3 regions of the Microcystis sp. M083S1 genome follow, and region 2 is predicted to be linked to each of the others. Evidence: predicted binding sites of a transcription regulator. Region 2 holds the regulator's gene; each other region holds the start of a gene.

Region 1 (2,281 bases), on a different contig from region 2:
TTAGATGCGATCGATGATATTCCCCTCCTTGCTCCTATCCTACAATTAGTTGGGATCGTTTATACTGGTTGGTTTGTCTGGCGCTATCTGCTCAAGGATGAAAATCGTCGCGAGTTATTAGCCGAAATTGATGCACTAAAAGCGCAAGTTTTTGGCAGTCACAATAACACTTTATAGATAGAATCAAGCATAAAAAACAAAGGAGTTGAGTGTTTCCGCTCAACTCCTTTGTTTTTGCACAACAGCTTACACTATAGCGTTTTTCAGTCTAGTGAGGTACAAAAGTTATGGGTTTTAGGCAAAAGGCAAGAGGCAAAAAGCAATAGGGAGAATAAATAATCAGTTTTTAATAACCAGATTTAATAGAGTTCTTGCATAATTAATTTTTGAAAGGGCAAAAATGAGAAAAATAGGCATAAAATTGCCTAAAATCCCTAAATAGAGCATTTAATTGATTAATGCTTATTCTTAATTCTCCTGACTCGGAGAATACTGACTCCTAAGGGACTTGCGCTTTGATAATGTACCTTTTGGGCGAACGCAGTTCGCCCCTACATTGTGGACAAAATCCGTTACTGTAGGGGCGCAATGCTTGCGCCCTCCGATCGATCAGGTTTGCTGATCACCCTAAGTAGGGGGAGAGCCTTCGAGATGTTAGGGACTTGCGCTTTGATAATGCGCCATCTGGCTGGTCTGGTTCTTCTACAGAGCGATTTTCTGGCTGGGATATTATTCCTACGCAAGTCCCTAACCCCACCAACAAACTTTTTGCCGCAAACCCTAGCTTAACACCATAGTTCGGGAACCCGTACCGATCGAGCCGTTGTCAGGGGGCCTCGTATTTCGGTAAATTAGCACTCGGAAGGTAAGAGTGCTAATCTGGAAAAGACACTTACCCAAATACAAGACAAACGGAGGATATTCCATGGCTGCAGTCAGCATCAACGTAACAACTGTTAAACCCCTAGGCGATCGAGTTTTCGTTAAAGTTAGCCCCAGCGAAGAAAAAACCGCCGGTGGTATTTTCCTTCCCGATGCCGCGCAAGAAAAACCCCAAATCGGGGAAGTCGTGGCCGCCGGGGCTGGCAAACGCAACGATGACGGTAGCCGCACCCCTGTGGAAGTGGGTGTGGGTGACAAAGTTCTCTACTCCAAATATGCCGGAACCGATATCAAACTTGGTGGCGAAGAATACGTTCTCCTCTCCGAAAAAGACATTCTCGCCGTCGTTTCCTAATCATCTCCCCTTGAAAACCCCTATTTTGCACGAATAACGAGACATTATGGCTAAATCTATTATCTACAACGAAGATGCCCGTCGCGCCTTAGAAAAAGGCATGGATCTTCTGGCCGAAGCGGTGGCCGTCACCCTTGGCCCCAAAGGTCGTAACGTCGTCCTCGAAAAGAAATTTGGCGCACCCCAAATCGTCAATGATGGCATCACCATCGCTAAAGAAATCGAACTGGAAGACCATATCGAGAACACCGGTGTGGCTTTAATTCGCCAAGCCGCCTCAAAAACCAACGATGTAGCGGGTGATGGTACAACTACCGCCACCGTTCTCGCTCACGCTATTGTTAAAGAAGGTTTACGCAACGTCGCCGCCGGTGCTAACCCGATTTCTCTGAAAAAAGGTATCGATAAAGCTGCCGATTTCCTCGTCAGTCAAATCGCCAAACACGCGAAACCCGTAGAAGACTCCAAAGCGATCGCACAAGTGGGCGCAATCTCTGCCGGTAACGATGATGAAGTCGGTCAAATGATCGCCTCGGCCATGGATAAAGTCGGCAAAGAAGGCGTAATTTCCCTAGAAGAAGGGAAATCGATGACCACCGAACTAGAAATCACCGAAGGGATGCGTTTTGACAAAGGTTATATCTCTCCCTACTTTGTCACCGACACCGAGCGCATGGAATGCGTTTTTGAGGATCCTGCTATTCTGATTACCGACAAAAAAATCGGTTTAGTACAGGATTTGGTTCCCATTCTCGAACAAGTTGCCCGTCAAGGTAAACCCCTAGTAATTATCGCCGAAGACATCGAAAAAGAAGCTTTGGCAACCCTAGTGGTTAACCGTCTGCGCGGTGTTCTTAACGTCACTGCGGTGAAAGCTCCTGGATTTGGCGATCGCAGAAAAGCGATGTTAGAAGATATCGCCGTCTTAACCGGTGGTCAAGTCATTAGCGAAGATGCGGGTTTAAAACTGGAAACCACTAAAATTGACAGCTTAGGTACGGCCCGCCGTATCACTATGAACAAAGATACCACCACCATCGTGGC
Region 2 (2,281 bases):
GGGATGCGCCCAAAATTTAACATAGGGTGTTATTCTCTAGACGGTAAGCTGAAAATTCCTATAACTTTCCTAGCCACCGATGAGAGCGATCGCTAAAGATGATATTCTTTATATTCACCATGAGGATGTACCTGTTTATAAAAAAGGGGGTTCAGTGGTGAGAAATAGTTATTTTTGGGCGCTAAAATCGATCGCCTGTGGAGCGCGTCGGGGACAGGATTGGGAGTTTGATGCGGAGGTGTGGGTGGCGCTGGTGCGGATGTTGCTCTGTTTTGCCAATTCTGGCTATTTGGGGGATGGTGAGACAATTTTAGAGTTTACTGTCGATTGTCCCATTCCCGAACCTTTGCGGGGGATATCTACTTACTTATAGCTTCGCTGAGATAGTTAGCGGTGGATTCCACTAGGGGAATAGTATTTTCGTATAACATTCGCGTCGGTCCGATAATGCCAACACTACCGACGGGAGTATCTCCCTGTTTATAAAAAGCGGAGATAAGAGTACAAGGACGCATGGATTCCAGAGGATTTTCGGAACCAATAGTGATTTTGACTTTTTTAGCTGATTTTTCCGGTTCTGGTCTTTGTAAAATCAGGGGTAAAAGGCGATCCTGTTCCGCTTCCAATAGATGCAGTAACATTTGTACTTGTTGCCATTGGGCGAATTCTGGCTGTCGAATGACTTCAGCGACACCATGGACGATAATCTCCGGGGTGGCAGTGGATTGGAGACTAGCGCCGATTTCTTGGCTTAATTGTTGGAGAAAATGGGTATAACGGGTAAATTCTCGCTCGATTTGCTGCCAATCGAGGTTAATTAAATCTGCCAAGCAATAACCTTTTAATTTTTCCCCGAGAAAATTAGAGAGGATTTGTAATTCTTCTGCTAATCCATCCTTCTTGTCCGTTGCCATAGACTCAGGAATCTCTATCATAACCGAGCGTGTTTGTAAACTATCTGTAACAATAATTAACATTATCTGCCGGTCCGAGACGGGGACTAATTGCAGATGACGCAGGGTATTGGTGAGGGTGTGGGGGAGGGTAACGATAGCGATATAACCGCTTAAACCGGCTAAAAGTTGGGTGGCCCGTTGTAGCAGACTTTCGAGACTCCAAGCAGGAGACTTAGCGTTTTTATGCAGATAATAGCCGATTTTTTCGCCGATACGGTCATCGGGAGTCATTAACTCATCGACGTAGAGACGATAACCCCAATCGGAGGGAATGCGTCCGGAGGAAGTGTGGGGTTGATAGAGTAAACCTTCTTTTTCCAGTTTACCGAGAGCATTGCGAATAGTGGCGGAACTAATAGTAAATTTGTACTCTTCGAGTAGAGTTTTCGAGCCAACTGGTTCGGCCGTGGCAATATAATGTTGGATTGTGGCCTTAAGGATATGTTGATAGCGATCGCTGAGATGGTTTCTAGCGGACATAGGGGAATAATCTTAACAAAAGATTTATAACATTTTTTTAGACAGTATAACGCTTAATCAGTTATCAGTTATCAGTAGTCAGTTATCAGTTATCAGTTATCAAGGTTCTTCGTTACTTGGTATGGTTCGATCGGGTGGCATAAATCGACTATATCCTTATCTGGCAAGAGATTTAATTGATTAGTTCGCTCTAGATCAAAAACAATTGACAAAAATCGCAGCAATGTCTGTCTCTATAAGGGTTTCATTCCTTATAACCCCGTCCATTGCAGAAGACAAACCGAAGAACCGTAATCAATGGGGAGAAAGGGGATAGTTTACCCCTCTCTTTTCCCGATGGGGGCGATCAAAATTAGTAACGGGGAATATTAGGATCGACGAGGAGGGAATAAGCATCGATGCCACCGTTAATATTTTTAACATTAGTAAAACCCTGACTTTGTAGCCATTGGCACATCTGTAGGGATCTCATGCCATGGTGACAGATAACGAGGGTTTCTGCTTGGGGGTTGAATTGGCTGGCAATAGTGGGCGACCATTCTTGGTATTGACTCAAGGGTAAAATGGTAAAATTGGCTACAAATGCCATGGCAACTTCCTCCGGTTCGCGCACATCAATAAGTTGTAAATTAGGATCATGATCGGCTAAACGGAGAGCGAGTTCATGGACGCTAATTTCGGGAATGCTCATAGATTTGGTTTTAAGAATCGGTTATCTTTCCTTTAGAGTAGCAAATCGAGGGACCCTGAGCGGTTATCTGTGAACAGTGCCTAGGTTGTGATGATGGTGAGGAGAATTCTGAGGAACAAAAAAAGCGCATTTGTCCCCGGCTGGATTTCAGTTA
Region 3 (2,281 bases), on a different contig from region 2:
GTTAGTCAAAGAAGCTTTGAAAGCCTTCACCTTAGAAGCCAGATGAATCAAGGTTGTACCACCGCCCGGGACGATACCTTCTTCCACGGCGGCTTTGGTGGCATTGAGGGCATCTTCGATGCGGAGTTTGCGATCCTTGAGTTCGGTTTCTGTGGCTGCCCCGACCTTAATGACGGCCACACCGCCGGCTAATTTAGCGATGCGTTCCTGTAATTTTTCCTTATCGAATTCAGAATCGGTTTCTTCTAACTGTTTTTTCAGTTGGGCGAGACGTTTCTGCACATCGGCCTTATTGCGGCTGTCTCCGGAGGCGACAATAATTGTATTGTCTTTCTCTAGGGTGATTTTTGCCGCTTGCCCTAGCAGATCGAGGCTAACGGTGTCAAGACTTAAGCCCACTTCTTCGGAAATCAGACGACCGCCGGTGAGGATGGCGATATCTTGTAAAACCGCCTTGCGACGTTCCCCAAAACTGGGGGCCTTGATGGCGACGACATTTAAGACTCCCCGGGCCTTGTTGACCACTAGAGTGGCTAAGGCTTCGCCGTCCACATCTTCGGCGATAATTAATAGGGGACGACCTTGACGGGCAACGGCTTCGAGGACGGGGACTAATTCAGCGATCGCACTGATTTTTTTATCGGTAATCAGGATCAGAGGGTTGTCGTACTCGACGATCTGTCTTTCTTGATCGGTGATGAAATAGGGAGAGATATAACCGCGATCGATCTGCATCCCTTCCACTACTTCTAATTCCGTGGTTAGGGATTTCGATTCTTCCACGGTGATTACGCCATCGGTGGTGACTTTTTCCATGGCGGTGGCGATCATTTGTCCCACTTCTTCATCGTTGCCGGAAGAAACGGTGGCCACTTGAGCGATCGCATCTCCCGCGATCGGTTTAGCGACGGCGGCGATTTCTTCCACCAGATAGGCGATGGTTTTGTCCAGTCCGCGTCTTAAAGCGACGGGATTGGCCCCGGCGGTAACGTTTTTCAGACCTTCTTTAATTAAAGCCTGGGCGATGATGGTGGCGGTAGTGGTGCCATCTCCCGCTAAATCTTTGGTTTTTGCCGCTACTTCCTGAATTAATCTCGCCCCGGTGTTTTCGAGGGGATCGGACAATTCGATTTCTTTGGCCACGGTGATGCCGTCATTAACGATCTGGGGGGCGCCGTATTTCTTTTCTAACAAGACATTGCGTCCTTTCGGACCGAGGGTGATTTTTACCGCATCGGCCAAGGCGTTGACACCTCTTTCTAGGGCGCGACGGGATTCATCTTTAAAGGCAATGATTTTGGACATGGTATCGCTGTTGTGATAGGACTCCTTATAGTTAATTTAGCACTCTTAGGGCTTGAGTGCTAATCCAGGCGATCGACTCCCCTCCGATCCCTGAACCGAAAAGCGCGATCGTTTTCGTTGCCCTAGCTGGAGAGATGAGTTAGTCCCGATCTATTTTTGTCCTTAAAAATGGGGTCTGGGAAAGTGAGCGATGTTAACTTGCATAATTTAAGATGAAGATGCCGACAGCCTAACCAGATCGATGATAACCAAGCTAACCCTGAGAAATTTCAAGAGTATCAAGGAACAAACCTACGAGTTTGCTCTCTTCGATCTCTTAGTTGGACGGAATAACAGTGGTAAAAGCACCATTTTACAGGCTTTAGCGATCTGGCAGTTCTGTATTGAGGAGTTCCGGCGGGCGGTGAAACGGAGCGGAACGACCGGCAAACAAGTTGTCCTTCCCAACTTTACAGCCCTTCCCGTTCCAGAATTTAATCTTTTGTGGCGAGAGAAGACCGAGCGCCACTATCCAAAAGTAGATGGTTCCAAAAAGCAAGAGTTTATTCTCATTGAAATTGATGTTACTTGGATAGCGGAATCTTCCGGGCCAGAACCATGCTCTTTGGGGGTTAAACTACGATATGGTTCTCCTCAAACTATCTACGCAATTCCTTCGGAAGGATGGGAACATTTCCGTGAATTAGAAGGAGAGTCAAATCACTCCCCTTCTCTTTTACCTATTATTGCTTACGTTCCGCCCTTTTCGGGATTAGAACCCAATGAAGAATGGCGTGATGACGGACCGCTGCGAAAACAAGTGGGAAAAGCGCAGCCCGGAAGTATATTAAGAAATTTACTGCTGCGAGTTTGGCAAGAAAATCGAAAGGATTGGAGTGAAATTCAAAAGGTTGTCAAAAACTGGTTTAACGTTGATTTAAAAGACCCTCAATACGAACGAGGAGTGGACACCCAAATAATCTGCGAATATAAACAG

The links. The regulator HrcA, encoded in region 2, represses chaperone genes, less so after heat shock. The targets are predictions, from matches to a motif close to TTAGCACTCNNANNNTNNGAGTGCTAA.
Region 1: a site for HrcA is predicted at 852-878, ahead of groES (co-chaperone GroES). Genes of this name have one in related genera too.
Region 3: a site for HrcA is predicted at 1,342-1,368, ahead of groL (chaperonin GroEL). Genes of this name have one in related genera too.

Annotation. Positions count from the first base shown of each region.
Region 1 covers NZ_JADBTB010000065.1:45,621-47,901, reverse strand. Annotated here, with positions in the region: gene IM450_RS06045 (CAAD domain-containing protein) at 1-177, shown strand, start outside; gene groES (co-chaperone GroES) at 926-1,237, shown strand; gene groL (chaperonin GroEL) at 1,284-2,281, shown strand, end outside.
Region 2 covers NZ_JADBTB010000223.1:6,024-8,304, reverse strand. Annotated here, with positions in the region: gene IM450_RS20290 (hypothetical protein) at 80-373, shown strand; gene hrcA (heat-inducible transcriptional repressor HrcA) at 360-1,436, opposite strand; gene IM450_RS20280 (rhodanese-like domain-containing protein) at 1,789-2,127, opposite strand.
Region 3 covers NZ_JADBTB010000119.1:7,137-9,417, forward strand. Annotated here, with positions in the region: gene groL (chaperonin GroEL) at 1-1,305, opposite strand, end outside; gene IM450_RS12390 (ATP-dependent nuclease) at 1,547-2,281, shown strand, end outside.